One region of the Cellulosimicrobium sp. BMG9.23 genome, then DNA from elsewhere that is predicted to be linked to it. Evidence: riboswitches for the same ligand, from Rfam matches in the RefSeq annotation. Region 1 holds a riboswitch; the other holds the start of a gene.
What was found. Region 1 has a riboswitch for thiamine pyrophosphate ahead of thiO (glycine oxidase ThiO). Riboswitches for the same ligand answer to the same signal wherever they lie in the genome.

Region 1 (7,663 bases):
ATGACGGTCTGGCGCGTGGGATCGTCCTGGTCGAGCTCGGCGTACGTCGCGCCACCGGAGGCCTCCAGCGCGTGCTTGTTGATGACCTCGGCCTGCGCGTAGGCGGTGAGCGGTCCGTTGACGTGACGCCCCGCCATGAACGACGCGTCGTCCGAGACGGTGATCTCCTCGGCGGACAGCTGGTTCGCGACGACGATCCACGTGCCGATGCCCGCGAGGACGAGGATGATGCCGGCGATGATCGAGACGAGGCCGATACCCCGGGCGCCTCGTGCCGGCGTGATGGTGACCGTGCTGGACATGTGGCGCTACTCCTTCGTCAGGACCCACCTGGCCCGTCCGGCGCGCCCCCGCCCGCGAGGCGTGGCCGCCGCGGGACGGTCGAACCACCCATTTCGAGACCACCGTAGCGACCGGGGAAGCGTTGTGCCTGCGCAGACGGCGCGTGTCGCCGCAGGTCGGTGCGCGTGTCGTCGGGGCGCGGGGCCGGGTGGGAGGATTCCGGGGTGCGCATCACCCACGTCACCGACTGCTACCTGCCGCTGCTCGGCGGCATCGAGACCCAGGTGGCGCGGCTCGCGCAGCAGCAGGCGGCGGCAGGGCACGACGTCGCCGTCGTCTGCACGACGCCGGAGCGTCCGGGCGCGCACGGTGTCACCTCCGAGGTCGACGAGGGCGTCACGGTGCACCGCCTCGCGGCCCGGGTCCCGGGCGGCTACCCGGTCCATCCCCGCGCCCCCCACCACGTGGCGCGCCTGCTGCGCGAGGCGCGGCCCGACGTCGTGCACCTGCACATGGGCGTGCTCACCCCGTCCACGCAGGCGTCGCTGCGGACGGTCGTCCGGGCAGGTCTGCCCGCGGTGCTGACCGTCCACTCGGTCTGGGGCGGCGCGGAACGGGCGTTCGCCGCGCTCGACCGCGTCGTGCGGTGGTCGCGCTGGCCCGTCCTGTGGTCCGCCGTGAGCGAGCTGACGGCGGCGCCGCTCCGCCGCCTCGTCGGCGTTCACGGCGAGGTCGCCGTCCTGCACAACGGTCTCGACCTCGACGCGTGGCGCGTCCCGCGGACCGAGCGCGGCGAGCGCATGGAGGGGTCCGCGGTGCATGTCGTCGCGGCGACGCGCTTCGCCCCGCGCAAGCGCGTGCTCCCGCTCCTCGAGATCGTCCGGGACGCCGCGGCCCGCGTGCCCGACGGCGGGCTCCACGCCACGATCGCCGGCGACGGTCCGGAGCTCGACACCGCCCGCCGGTTCGTCGCCGAGCACGAGCTGCGCGACGTCGTCTCGCTCCCCGGCCGGCTCACCGCGACCGAGCTCAAGCGCCTCTACGCGCGCGCCGACGTGTTCGCCGCCCCCGCGGTCGAGGAGGCGTTCGGCATCGCGGCGCTCGAGGGGCAGGCGGCCGGGCTCGCCGTCGTGACACGCTCCCAGTCGGGCGTCGCCGAGCGTCTGACCGACGGCGTCGACGCCCTCCTCGCCGACGACGATGCCGGCCTCACGGACGCGCTCGTCCGCCTCGTCACCGAGGACGGCCTGCTCGACCGGATCGTCGCGCACAACCGCGACGTCCCGTCGTCGGCGGGCTGGCCCCGCGTCCTCGCCGACGTCGAGAACGCCTACGCCCGCGCGGCACGGATCACTGTCCGCACCCGCCCTCGCTGACCCGGACGTCACCGCGACGCGACGATCCGCACGAGGCGACGACCCGCACGAGGTGCGGGGTCGGGGACGACGCCGCGTCGTGGCGGGTCTGGCGGGAGCGACGCGAGGAACGAGCGGCGCGGAAGGTAGACGCGGCGTCGTTCCCGACCCCGCGTCGACCCGACCCCCGCTACGTCACCGACGCGGCGCGCTCACTCCCACTCGATGGTGCCCGGCGGCTTGCTGGTCACGTCGAGGACGACGCGGTTGACCTCGGCGACCTCGTTGGTGATGCGCGTCGAGATGACGGACAGCACGTCGTAGGGCAGACGGGTCCAGTCCGCCGTCATGGCGTCCTCGGAGGACACCGGCCGCAGCACGATCGGGTGACCGTAGGTGCGGCCGTCGCCCTGGACGCCGACGGACCGCACGTCGGCCAGCAGCACGACGGGGCACTGCCAGATCTCGCGGTCGAGGCCGGCCTTGGTGAGCTCCTCGCGCGCGATCTTGTCGGCGGCGCGCAGCGTCTCGAGACGCTCGGCCGTGACCTCGCCGACGATGCGGATGCCGAGCCCGGGGCCGGGGAACGGCTGGCGCCAGACGATCTCCTCGGGCACGCCGAGCTCGAGCCCGACGGCACGGACCTCGTCCTTGAACAGCGTCCGCAGCGGCTCGACGAGCGAGAACTGCAGGTCGTCCGGCAGACCGCCGACGTTGTGGTGGCTCTTGATGTTCGCCGCGCCCTCGCCGCCGCCGGACTCGACGACGTCGGGGTAGAGCGTGCCCTGCACGAGGAACTTGACCTCTTCGCCGTGCGCGCCGGCGTCGGCGACGATGTCGCGCGCGGCGTCCTCGAACACGCGGATGAACTCACGACCGATGATCTTGCGCTTGGTCTCCGGGTCGCTGTGGCCGGCGAGCGCGGTGAGGAACCGCTGCTTCGCGTCGACCACCACGAGGTTGACGCCCGTCGACGCGACGAAGTCGCGCTCGACCTGCTCGGCCTCCCCGGCACGCAGCAGGCCGTGGTCGACGAACACGCACGTGAGCTGGTCGCCGACCGCCTTCTGCACCAGCGCGGCCGCGACGGACGAGTCCACCCCGCCGGACAGCCCGCAGATGACGCGCGCGTCGCCGACCTGCGCGCGGATCGCCGCGACCTGGTCCGCGATGACGTTGCCGGGCGTCCAGTCGGGAGCCAGCCCGGCGCCGTCGTACAGGAAGTGCTCGAGCACGGTCTGGCCGTGCGCGGAGTGCTTGACCTCGGGGTGCCACTGGACGCCGAACAGGCGCCGCTCCCGGTCCTCGAACGCGGCGACGGGCGAGCCCGACGACGTCGCGAGGACCTCGAAGCCCTCCGGCGCGCGGTGCACCGCGTCGCCGTGGCTCATCCACGTGGTCTGGTTCTCGGGGGTCTCGGCGAGCAGCACGCCGGCCGAGCAGACCTCGACCTCGGTGCCGCCGTACTCGCGCTGGCCGGTCTGGGCGACGTCGCCGCCGAGCGCCGCGGCCATCGCCTGGAAGCCGTAGCAGATGCCCATGACCGGCACGCCGGCCTCGAACAGCGCCGGGTCGACGAACGGTGCGCCCGTCGCGTAGACCGACGACGGCCCGCCGGACAGGATGATCGCGGCCGGGTCCTTCGCGAGCATCTGCTCGACCGTGAAGGTGTGCGGCACGATCTCGGAGTACACCTTGGCCTCGCGCACGCGCCGCGCGATGAGCTGCGCGTACTGGGCGCCGAAGTCGACGACGAGCACGGGGCGCGGCGTCGAGGCGACCTGCGCGGTGGTGGGGATGTCAGGGGTGGTGGCGGGAGACGTCACCGGTCCAGGATAGTCGCCGCGCAGTGCTCGTCCGGAACCGCCTCAGGCGCCGGCGCGCTCCTCGATCCGCTCGCGCAGCGCCCGCGCCGCGGTCTCCGGGTCCGCGGCCTCCGTGATCGCCCGGACGACCACGATCCGCGTGGCACCGGCGTCGAGCACCGCGTCGAGGCGCTCGGTGTCGATCCCGCCGATCGCGAACCACGGCGTCGTCGGGGCGGACGCGGCGACGTCGCGCAGCAGGTCCAGCCCGACGGCGGCCCGCCCGGGCTTCGTCGGCGTCGCCCACAGCGGGCCGACGCAGAAGTAGTCGACGTCCGGGTCGGCCTCCGCGACGGCGGCCTGCTCGGTCGAGTGCGTCGAGCGGCCGATCACCGGGGCGGGGCCGAGCAGGGAACGGACCGCTCCGACCGGCAGGTCCCGCTGCCCCATGTGCACGACGGGCGCTGCCGTCAGCCCCGCGACGTCGGCCCGGTCGTTGACCGCCCAGAGCGCGCCGTGCTCCCGCGCCACCCGCGCCACGAGCTCCTGGAGCTCGAGCTCGCGCGCGACGTCGAGCGTCTTGTCCCGGAGCTGGACGACATCCACCCCGCCCGCGAGCGCCGCCTGCAGGAAGTCCTCGAGGTCGCCGCGCTCCTCGCGCGCGTCGGTGCACAGGTACAGGCGCGCATCGGCGAGGCGGGCGCGGGCGTCGGTGCCCGACGTGACGGAGGTCTCGGTGCTCATCCGTCGGAGTGTAGGGGCGAGGGCGCCGCCACGGCCGGTACTGTGGCCGAGAGCACGGGAGCCCCGCACGGGGCTGAGAGGGCGTAGGAGCCGACCGTCGAACCTGATCTGGGTCATGCCAGCGAAGGGAGCGCAGATGGACCCCCTGCACGCCGTCGCCCATCCGGCCCGCGTCCGGGACGCGAACGCAGAGGCAGACCTGCCCGACGGCGCACGCGACGTCGTCGTGGTGGGCGGCGGGATCGTGGGTCTCGCCGTGGCGTGGCGCGCTGCGCGCGCGGGCCTCACGGTCACCGTGCTGGACCCGTCGCCCGGCGACGGCGCGACGCACGCCGCGGCGGGGATGCTCGCGCCCGTCACAGAGGCCGACTTCGGCGAGGACGACGCCCTCGCGCTGCACCTGGTGGCGGCCCGCGCGTGGCCGGCGTTCGCCACCGACCTCGAGCGCGCGACGGGGACGGACGTCGGCCTGCGCACCGCCGGGACGCTCACGGTCGCGTACGACACGGACGACCTCGCGCTCCTGCGCCGCGTGCTCGCGCTGCACGCCGCGCACGGCCTCGACTCGCACGAACTCACGCTCGCCGAGGCTCGCCGCCGCGAGCCGTTCCTCGGTCCGCGCGTCGCCGGGGCCGCGTGGGCGCCGCACGACCACGCGGTCGACCCACGCGCGACGCACGCCGCGCTGCTCGGAGCGCTCGGTGCAGCGCGCGGTGCTGCCGCGCCCGGTGCCGGTCAGAGGCCCGGGCCGGGTTCCGCCGTCGTGCGCGGCCGGGGTACCCGCCTCGCGCTCGACGTGACGGGGAGGGTCACGGGCGTGCACGACGACGCGGGCCGGCTCCACCGCGCCGGTGCCGTCGTGCTCGCGGCGGGCTGGGAGTCCGGTGCGCTGGCGTCGGGCGTGCCGGGCGTCGTCGTCCCGGTCCGCCCGGTGAAGGGCCAGACGCTGCGTCTCGACGCAGGGCCGGACCTGGCGCTCGAGCACGTCGTGCGCGGCGTCGTGCAGGGTCGGCCCGTGTACGTCGTGCCGCGCGAACCGGTCCCGGACGGGCAGGGCCACGGCTGCGCGGGGCACCGCGAGGTCGTGATCGGCGCGACGACCGAGGAGAACCCCGACGACCGTCGCGCCACCGCCGGCGGCGTGTTCGCGCTGCTTCGCGACGCGCGCGCGCTGCTCCCGGGGATCGACGAGGCCGCGCTCGTCGACGTCACGCCGCGCGCCCGCCCCGCGACGCCGGACAACCTGCCGCTGGTCGGCGCCACGCACGTCCCGGGCCTGCACGTCGCCGCGGGGCACGGGCGCAACGGCGTCCTCCTCGCGCCGCTCACCGCCGAGGCCGTCGTCGCGGGCCTGACGGGCGAGCACCTCGCCGCCGACGCCGCAGCGGCCCTCGCCGCGGCCCGTCCCGATCGCTTCACCGACGCCCCGGTCCGCCCCGCCGGTGAGGCCGGTACTGCCGGTGCCGTGGGTGCCGTCGGTGCCGAACCCCGGGTCATGGGCCGATCACAGGCCGGAACGGCGCACAAGCCAGGGTTCGGCAACCCCACCGCGAGTTGCGGCGCCTCCGTGACGAACCCTTCGACCCGCAGAGGATGACCCTCGTGTCCCCCACTCCCGCACCGACAGCGCTCGTCAACGGCGAGCCCTACCCGCTCGACGCGACCACCGGCGTCGAGGACCTCGTCGCCGCGCTCGTCCCGGCCTACGTGACCGATGGTTCGCCGCAGGGCGTCGCCGTCGCGATCAACGACGCCGTCGTGCCGCGCGGCACGTGGTCGAGCACCGTGGTCGCGCCCGGCGACCGCGTCGAGATCGTCACCGCCGTGCAGGGCGGCTGAAGGAGATGAGCATGCACGCCACCGAGACGACGCACGCTGCCCACACCCTCCCGACCCACGAGGACCCGCTCGTCGTCGCCGGGACGACGATCGGCTCGCGGCTCGTCATGGGCACCGGCGGCGCCGCGAACCTGCTCACGCTGGAGGACGCGCTCGTCGCGTCCGGGACCGCGTTGACGACCGTCGCGATGCGGCGCGTCGCCGTCCGCACCGGCGGCGAGGGCTCGCCGGACGCCGGGATCTGGGGTCTGCTCGACCGTCTGGGCATCCGCGCGCTGCCCAACACCGCAGGCTGCTTCTCGGTGCGCGAGGCCGTCCTCACGGCGCACCTCGCGCGCGAGGCGTGCGGCACCGAGTGGGTCAAGCTCGAGGTGATCGCCGACGACGTCACGCTCCTGCCCGACCCGATCGGCCTCGTCGAGGCGGCGGACCAGCTCGTGCGCGACGGGTTCGTCGTGCTGCCGTACACCAACGACGACCCGATCCTCGCGCGCCGGCTCGAGGACGTCGGCTGCGCGGCGGTCATGCCGCTCGGCGCGCCGATCGGCACCGGGCTGGGCGTCCTCAACCCCCGCAACATCGAGGCGATCGCGACGTCCGCGCGCGTGCCGGTGATCCTCGACGCGGGGATCGGGACGCCGTCGGACGCCGCGCTGGCCATGGAGCTCGGGTGCGACGGCGTGCTGCTCGCGACCGCGGTGACACGCGCGGCCGACCCGGTGCGCATGGCGCGCGCGATGCGGCTCGCGGTCGAGTCCGGCCGGCTCGCCGCGGGCGCCGGGCGCATCCCGCGCCGCGAGGGCGCGCTCGCGACCTCCTCCCCCGACGGCCGCCTCGACCTCGCCCTCTGACCACGACCCCGTCGCCGACGAGCTGGAGCCAGGGTCCGACCGTCCCGGCGCCGACAGGTGAGCGGGGGGACATCGGTCCGCTCAGGGGAGGCGCAGCTCCCTGAGCTGTCGGCGAGACGTGATGCCGAGCTTGCGGAAGATGTTGCGCAGGTGGGCCTCGATGGTGCGCGGGCTGAGGAACAGCTGCGCGCCGACCTCGCGAGAAGTGGCTCCGGTGGCCACCAACCGCGCGACGTGCAGCTCCTGGGCCGTGAGCTCGTCGGTCGGTCGGGCGGTCCGCTTGCGCGGGTGCTCTCCGGTGGCGCGCAGCTCGCGGGCGGCGCGGGCGGCGAAGGCCTCCCCGTCCATGCCGGACATGAGCTCGTGGGCCGTGCGGAGCTGGTCGCGGGCTTCCTGGCGACGCCCCTCCCGGCGCAACCACTCGCCGTAGACGAGGTGCGTACGGGCGAGATGGTTGGTCGTCCGGCGTGCCTGCAGCAGCTCGAGCGCCTCGCGGTAGTGGTCCTCGGCGACGGGGCCGGTCGTGACGAGCGCGCGGGAGCGTGCGGTCAGTCCGAGCGCCCACCGGGTTCCGCTGGCGCGGGCGCGGGCCTCGAGCAGCTCGAGCATGGCCGCCGCACGCGCCGGCTGATCGGCGCGGGACGCGGCCTCGACGGCCTCGGGGAGTGCGAGTCCGACGAGCGGGAGCTCGTCGGACTCGACCACCTGCGCCGCGGACTCCAGCGCGGCCGGGTAGTTGCCCAGACCGTTGTGGAGCACGGCCAGCGAGTACTGCGCCAGGGCGACC
Region 2 (7,663 bases), on a different contig from region 1:
CGGCGGTCGCGGCGTCGACCAGGACGATCGTCGCGCCCGCCATCGGCGTGGACAGCGAGAGCTCGCCGACCACGCGGACCTGCTGCACCCCGTCGCCCAGCACGACGTCGGTCGTGTCGCCCACGGCGAGCCCGGACGCCTCGAGCGTCCCGGACTCGAGCGCGACCTCCCCGGCGTCGACCGGGCCGCGCCCGTCGACGACCCGCGGGCCGGGGTCGCGCGGGTCGTACGCGACGGCCATGCTCGGCGCCTGCGCGCTGAGGACGGCCGTGCCGTCGGCGCCCACGAGGACCGCGGGGCCGCTGATCTCGGGGAGCGCGAGGGCGACGTCGTCGTGCGCCGCCAGCTCGTCCGCGAGGTCGGCCGGGACGAGGCTGCGCGCGCCGCCGAGCTGGGCGGACGACGACTCCAGCGCGCCCCCGGTGCTCGTCCCACCCCGCACGTACGCGTCGGCCTGGATCGAGGACGCGACGATGCCGTCGAACGTCGACGCGAGCATCGCACGCAGCGCGAACGTGCCGGTGACGAACGCGACGCCGATGGTCACCGCGAGCACGGACAGCACGAGCTGCGCACCGTGCGCGCGCACGCCGCGCAGCGCGATCCGGCCCATCATCGGACGGACGCCGTCGCGTGCGCGGGGTGGCCGGCGGATGCCGACACCGCCGGAGAGAGGTCGCCGAGCGTGTCGAGCACGGCCTGCGGCGTGGGGTCGCGCAGCTCCGTGACGAGGCGCCCGTCCGCGAGGAACAGCACCCGGTGCGCGTACGACGCCGCGGTCGGGTCGTGCGTGACCATCACGACCGACTGTCCGAGGTCGTCCACCGAGGAGCGCAGGAAACCGAGCACCTCCGCGGCCGCGTGCGAGTCGAGGTTGCCCGTCGGCTCGTCCGCGAACACGACCGCGGGCCGGGACACGAGCGCCCGCGCGCACGCGACGCGCTGCTGCTGCCCGCCGGAGAGCTCCGCGGGCCGGTGCCCGAGCCGCGGACGCAGGCCCACGGCGTCGACCACGCGCTCGAACCACTCGCGGTCCACGGGCCGGCGCGCGATCGCCAGCGGGAGGACGATGTTCTCCTCCGCCGTGAGCGTCGGCACGAGGTTGAACGACTGGAACACGAACCCGATGCGCGTCCGGCGCAGGCGCGTCAGCCGTCGTTCGCTCATCGCCGAGACCGTCTCGCCGTCGACGACGACGGTGCCCGCCGTGGGCGAGTCCAGGCCAGCCAGGCAGTGCATCAACGTCGACTTGCCCGATCCCGACGGACCCATGATGGCCGTGAGCCGGCCCCGCTCGAGGTCGACGTCCACCCCGTCGAGGGCACGGACGCTCGCGGCGCCCCGCCCGTAGGTCTTCACCAGACCGCGAGCCGTGGCGATCGCGGTCGAACCACCGGACGCTGCGCTGCTCATCGTCATTGCCCTCCTGCATGGGGAGCCCGGCGTGCTGCCGGGTCCTTCCGACCTTCTCGTCGGAGGGTGACGCGGGGCATCAGGGGTCGGCCCGGACGTGTCCCTGGTCTGGCGCGGCGCTCTTCCGGGGAGCGTTCAGGGTGCTCTCAGGGTTGTCCCGGAACCCTTGGCGCGACCCCGGGACGCGCCTCAGCTAGGGATCGAGCTTTAATAGGTTGAGATTCACACTAGTCGCGTCTAGGGTCGTCGCATGGCGTCGACGGACACGGTCGAGAACGTGCAGCGGGCGGTGCTGCCGACCGCGGTGCTGTCCGCGCTCCGGGTGTCCCCGAACCACGGCTACGCCCTGGTGGCACAGCTGCGCGCCGCGGGGTTCGCCGGCGTGCAGGGCGGGACCCTCTACCCCCTCCTGCGGGAGATGGAGCACCAGGGGTTGCTGACGTCCCGCTGGGACGTGGACGGCTCGGGCCCGGCGCGCAAGGTGGTCGAGCTGACGGAACGCGGCGCCCAGAGACTGCACGAGGACCGCGAGGCGATCCGCACGGTGCTGGCGCAGGTCGATGCGCTGGCGGACAGGGGGGACTGAGGCATGTCGTACCAACGAGACCTGGCGTTCGCGCTGCGCCTTCGAGGCGTCGCGGAGAAGGAGGTGGCCGACATCGTCGCGGAGGTGGACGCCCACGCGCAGGAGGGCATCGTGCTCGAGGAGTACTTCGGCACGCCCGACGAGTACGCCGCACGATTCCCCGAGGGGCCGGAGCGGCGGCGCGACGCGGTGTGGTGGACGAAGGTGGGTGCCGTCGTCGGCGTGGCGTGGATGGTGGTCGTCACGGCGCTCGCCGCGCTCGGCGCCGAGCTGCCCGTCCGGTTCGGCGTCGTCGCCCTGTGGCCCCCGCTGGGCCTGATGCTGCTGGGCATGGTCGTCGACATCGTCTGGGCCCACCGCCGCCCGGTGTAGGCTCGCCGGGAACGACAGGGGAGCTCCTGGAGGAGCTGAGAGTGCGGACCACCGCAGACCCTCGAACCTGATCCGGTTAGCACCGGTGGAGGAAGTCGGGAATCTCGATCACCCGTCCGCGTCGGCCACGGCCGGCGCGTGCGGATGGACCCCTCCTGAACGTCCTGGGAGGACACATGCAGCACACCACCCGCCGTCGGGCGGCCCGGACCGGCCGTCACGTCACGACGGCGTCCCTCGCCGTGGCCACCCTCCTCGCCGCTGCGGCGTGCAGCGCGGGCGACGACACGGCCGGGGGCGACGACGCGTCGTCGGGCACCGTCACGCTCGTCACGCACGACTCGTTCGCCGTGAGCGACGACGTGCTCGCCGCGTTCGAGGAGGAGAGCGGGCTCACGGTCGAGCAGGTCGCGCCCGGCGACGGCGGCGCGCTCGTCAACCAGCTCGTGCTCACGAAGGGCTCGCCGCTCGGCGACGTCGTCTTCGGGATCGACAACTCGTTCGCGACCCGCGCCATCGACGAGGGCGTGCTCGACTTGTACACGCCCGCCGACCTCCCCGCGTCCGCCGAGCAGTACGCCGTCGGCGACGGCGAGCTCACGCCGGTCGACCTCGGCGACGTCTGCATCAACGTCGACCACACATGGTTCACCGAGGCCGGGGTGCCGGAGCCCGAGACGCTTGAGGACCTGGCGGACCCGGCCTACCGCGACCTGCTCGTCGTGACCAACCCCGCGACGTCGTCGCCCGGCCTCGCGTTCCTCCTCGCGACCGTCGGTGCGTTCGGCGAGGACGGCTGGGAGCAGTACTGGGCCGACCTGCGCGAGAACGGCGTCAAGGTCGTCGACGGCTGGTCCGACGCGTACTCCGTCGACTTCTCCGGCGGCGAGGGCGCGGGCGACCGCCCGCTCGTGCTGTCGTACTCGACGTCGCCCGCGTTCACGGTCTCCGAGGACGAGACGTCGTCGACGACGGGCGCGCTGCTCGACACGTGCTTCCGCCAGGTCGAGTACGCGGGCGTCCTCGCCGGCGCCGAGAACCCCGAGGGCGCGCAGCAGCTCGTCGACTTCCTCGTCAGCGAGACGTTCCAGGCGGACGTGCCGGGCCAGATGTACATGTACCCCGTCGACGACACCGTCGCGCTGCCCGCCGAGTGGGAGCAGTTCGCGCCGCTCGCCGACGAGCCGTTCGACGTCGCGCCCGAGGAGATCGACGCGCACCGCGACGAGTGGATCAAGGCGTGGACGGCGACGGTCGTCGACTGACCACCGCCCAGCCGGCTGCCGAGCACGGGGATACCCACCACTTCCGGGCGAATCCGGTGGGCAGCTCCGTGCTCGGCGGTGGATGGTCCCGTGCTCGGCGTGGCGTCCTCCGGGGGGTCGCGGCGGCGGTGCCGCTCGTGTTCCTCGGGGTGTTCTTCGCGTGGCCGGTGGTGGCGCTCGTCGCGCGCGGGTTCGTGGGGCCCGACGGCGGCCTCGACCTCTCGGGGTTCGCGGAGGTGTTCTCCGCTCCCCGGACCTGGCGCATCGTCGGGCTGACGCTGTGGCAGGCCGTGCTCGGCACGACGCTCTCCCTGCTGCTCGGGGTTCCGGGCGCGTACGTGCTGTACCGGTGCCGGTTCCGCGGGCGACGCGTGCTGCGCGCGCTCGTGACCGTGCCGTTCGTGCTGCCCACGGTCGTCGTGGGCGTGGCGTTCCGCACGCTGCTCGTCGAGGGCGGGCCGCTCGGGTTCCTGCGGCTCGACGGGACGTTCGCCGCGATCGTCGTGGCGCTCGTGTTCTTCAACTACTCCGTCGTGGTGCGCACGGTCGGCGGGCTGTGGGAGCACCTCGACCCGCGCGCGGAGCAGGCGGCGCGCGCGCTCGGGGCGACGCCGTGGCGCGCGTTCCGGACGGTCACCCTGCCCGCCCTCGCTCCCGCGATCGCGAGCGCCGCGTCCATCGTGTTCCTCTTCTGCGCGACGGCGTTCGGCGTCGTCCTCGTCCTCGGCGGCATCCGCTACGGGACGATCGAGACGGAGATCTGGATCCAGACGACCCAGTTCCTCGACCTGCGCACGGCTGCGGTCCTGTCGGTCGTGCAGCTCGTCGTCGTGGTGGCGGCGCTGACCGTCGCGAACCGGACGCGCGCGAAGCGCGAGCGGGCGCTGACCCTCACCGCCGCGTCGAGCGCCGCGCACCCGCTGCGGCTGTGGCAGCGTGGACCGGCGGGTGGACCGGCCGGTGGATCGACGGGTGGTTCGGCCGGCGGTCCGGCCCGTGGACGCCCCGGCGGCGACCTCCTGCCCGCCGTGGTGACCGCCGTCGTCGTCGTGGTGCTGGTCGGGCTGCCCCTCGCGACGCTCGTCGTGCGGTCGTTGCGCGTGCCGGGCGGCGGCTGGGGGCTCGACAACTACGCGAACCTCGGCACGACGGGCGGGCGCAACGCGTTGTCCGTCACCGTGTGGGAGGCGGCGGGGAACTCGCTGCGCACCGCGGCGCTCGCGACGCTGCTCGCGGTGGTGATCGGCGGGCTCGTCGCGCTCGTCGTGTCCCGGCGGCCGCGGTCACGCACGGGCCGCCGGGCGATCGCCGCGCTCGACTCGCTGTTCATGCTCCCGCTCGGCGTCTCCGCCGTGACCGTCGGGTTCGGGTTCCTCATCACGCTCGACCGACCGCTCGGGCTCGACGTCGACCTGCGCACCTCGGGGCTCCTGGTCCCGATCGCCCAGGCCGTCGTCGCGATCCCGCTCGTCGTGCGCACCGTGCTGCCGACGCTGCGCGCGATCGACCCCCGGCTCCGCGAGGCCGCCGCGACGCTCGGCGCCGCGCCGGGCCGCGTGTTCCGCAGCGTCGACGGCCCCATCGCCGCGCGGTCGCTCGGCCTCGCCGTCGGGTTCGCGTTCGCCGTGTCGCTCGGCGAGTTCGGCGCGACGTCGTTCCTCGCCCGCCCCGACACCGCGACCCTGCCCGTGGTGATCTTCCGGCTCGTCGGCCGTCCCGGCGCCGAGAACCAGGGCATGGCGCTCGCGGCGAGCGTCGTGCTGGCCCTGCTGACCGCCGTCGTCATGCTGCTCGCCGAGCGGTTGCGCGGCGACCGCCCCGGAGGAGAGTTCTGATGGTGCAGACCGACCCGACCACGCGGCCCCACGTGCCCGGCGCCGAGCCGCGCCCGGCGCAGCACCCGGGTGGCGGCGCGGGGCTCGAGGTGCGCGACGTCGTCGTGCACTACGACGGCGCCTCGCGCCGGGACCCGCGCACGACGGCGGTCGCGGGAGTCTCGCTCGACGTCGCGCCCGGTGAGGTGCTCGCGCTGCTCGGGCCGAGCGGGTGCGGAAAGTCCAGCCTGCTGCGCGCCGTCGCGGGTTTGGAACCGGTCGCCGCCGGCACGGTGCGCTTCACGGGCGACGACCTCGCGGGCGTGCCCGTGCACCGGCGCGGGTTCGGGCTCATGTTCCAGGAGGGTCAGCTCTTCCCGCACCGCGACGTCGGGGGCAACGTCGCGTACGGGATCGCGGACGTGCCGCGCGCGGAGCGGGACGACCGGGTGCGCGAGCTGCTGGGCGTCGTCGGCCTCGCGGGGTACGAGCGGCGGCCGGTGACGACGCTCAGCGGCGGCGAGCGCCAGCGCGTCGCCCTCGCGCGGTCCCTCGCGCCCGGTCCGCGCCTCCTGCTCCTCGACGAGCCGCTCTCCGCGCTCGACCGCGGTCTGCGCGAGCGGCTCGCGCTCGACCTGCGCGCCGCGCTGCGGGCCACCGGCACGACCGCCGTGTTCGTCACCCACGACCACGACGAGGCGTTCACCGTCGCCGACCGCGTCGCCGTGATGGACGCCGGCCGCGTGCTGCAGGTCGCGCCGCCCGAGGAGCTGTGGCGCGCGCCGTCGTCGCGCCGCGTCGCGGAGTTCCTGGGCTACCAGGCGTTCGTCCCGCTCTCCGACCTGTCAGCCCTCGAGGTGGCAGGAGTGTCCTCTCGCCCTGACACGCGGGGCGCCCAGGTCCTGGCGATCGGGCCGCGGGGCCTGCGCGTCGCGGAGCCTCTCGACATGTCAGGGCCACCGGTCACCGGGGTGACCTCTCGCCCTGACACGTGGCGCGGGACGGTCGTCGGGAGCGTGTTCCGACGCGGCGCGACGGAGGTCACGGTCGACGTCGTGCTCCCCGGGAGTGAGCGCCGCGTCCGCGTCGTCGCGCTCGCCGGAGCACCCGTCGCGACGGCGTCACCCGGCGTCCCGGCGGACCTCGCCCCCGGGCAGCCGGACGCGCGACCGTGGTCCGCGGGCGACGAGGCGACCGTGGCGCTCGACCCGGCCGGGTGCGCCATCGTGCCGGCCTGAGCGCGTCCCGCCGCCGTTCGGCGCGCGGCGACGTCGGGCACGTCCTAGCGTCAGGGGATGAGCGACGCATCGATCGGGGAGCAGCTTCCCGAGAAGGACGGCGGCAAGGCCGCCAAGATCCTCTACCGTCCGGTCGGGCTCGTGAGCTCGATCGTCGGCGGGCTCGTCGCGGGGCAGGTGTTCAAGCAGGTCTACAAGCGCGTGGCCCCCGGAGACCGCAAGGATGCCCCGACCCCGTTGCAGTCGGAGTACCCGCTCAAGGAGATCCTGCTCGCGGCCCTCGTCCAGGGCGCGATCTACGCCGTGGTCAAGGCGCTCATCGACCGGGGCGGTGCCCGCGCGTTCGAGCGCTGGACGGGGGAGTGGCCCGGCGACTGACCGCCGTTCGCCCTCTCACGCCTCCGTGTCCGCGGCCGCGTCGTGCACGACGAGCGCCACCTGGGTCCGGTTCTCGACGCCCAGCTTGAGCAGCACGTTCGACACGTGCGCCTTGACGGTCGCGACGGAGAGATAGAGGCGTGCCGCGATCTCCGCGTTGCTCGCGCCGCGCCCGATCTCGACCGCCACGTCCCGCTCGCGCGCGGTGAGCCGGTCGAGCGTCGCGAGGGCCCGCTCGCGAGCGCCGCCCGCCGACGCCGCGGACGTCATGAGCCGCCGCGCGATCGCGGGTGAGAGCACGGGCTCGCCCGCGGCCGCGGCGAGCACCGCGGCGACGATCCGCTCGGGTGCCATGTCCTTGAGCAGGTAGCCCGACGCCCCGGCGTGCAGCGCGCCCGCGACCTCCTCCTCGGAGTCGAACGTCGTGAGCACGACGACGGCCGGTGCGTCCGCCCGAGCCCGCACCCGGCGCGTCGCCTCGATCCCGTCGACGCCGGGCATCCGCAGGTCCATGAGCACGACGTCGGCCGGGTGCGCGTCGAGCACGCCCGCGACCGCACCGCCGTCGTCGGCCTCGCCCACGACCTCGATGCCGCT

Region 2: it holds a riboswitch for thiamine pyrophosphate, as region 1 does, so the genes downstream of both, AC4H2G_RS10020 (thiamine ABC transporter substrate-binding protein) here and thiO (glycine oxidase ThiO) in region 1, are expected to answer to the same signal.

The regions. Positions count from the first base shown of each region.
Region 1 is NZ_JBZGBZ010000001.1:394,246-401,908, reverse strand. It holds gene AC4H2G_RS01670 (hypothetical protein) at 1-302, opposite strand, end outside; gene AC4H2G_RS01665 (glycosyltransferase family 4 protein) at 507-1,658, shown strand; gene guaA (glutamine-hydrolyzing GMP synthase) at 1,850-3,463, opposite strand; gene thiE (thiamine phosphate synthase) at 3,506-4,186, opposite strand; TPP riboswitch at 4,231-4,333, shown strand; gene thiO (glycine oxidase ThiO) at 4,323-5,783, shown strand; gene thiS (sulfur carrier protein ThiS) at 5,789-6,025, shown strand; gene AC4H2G_RS01640 (thiazole synthase) at 6,037-6,876, shown strand; gene AC4H2G_RS01635 (ATP-binding protein) at 6,958-7,663, opposite strand, start outside.
Region 2 is NZ_JBZGBZ010000005.1:271,961-279,623, reverse strand. It holds gene AC4H2G_RS10040 (ABC transporter permease) at 1-616, opposite strand, end outside; gene AC4H2G_RS10035 (ABC transporter ATP-binding protein) at 613-1,419, opposite strand; gene AC4H2G_RS10030 (PadR family transcriptional regulator) at 1,664-1,999, shown strand; gene AC4H2G_RS10025 (hypothetical protein) at 2,003-2,371, shown strand; TPP riboswitch at 2,378-2,482, shown strand; gene AC4H2G_RS10020 (thiamine ABC transporter substrate-binding protein) at 2,548-3,636, shown strand; gene AC4H2G_RS10015 (ABC transporter permease) at 3,774-5,471, shown strand; gene AC4H2G_RS10010 (ABC transporter ATP-binding protein) at 5,471-6,688, shown strand; gene AC4H2G_RS10005 (DUF4235 domain-containing protein) at 6,746-7,066, shown strand; gene AC4H2G_RS10000 (response regulator) at 7,082-7,663, opposite strand, start outside.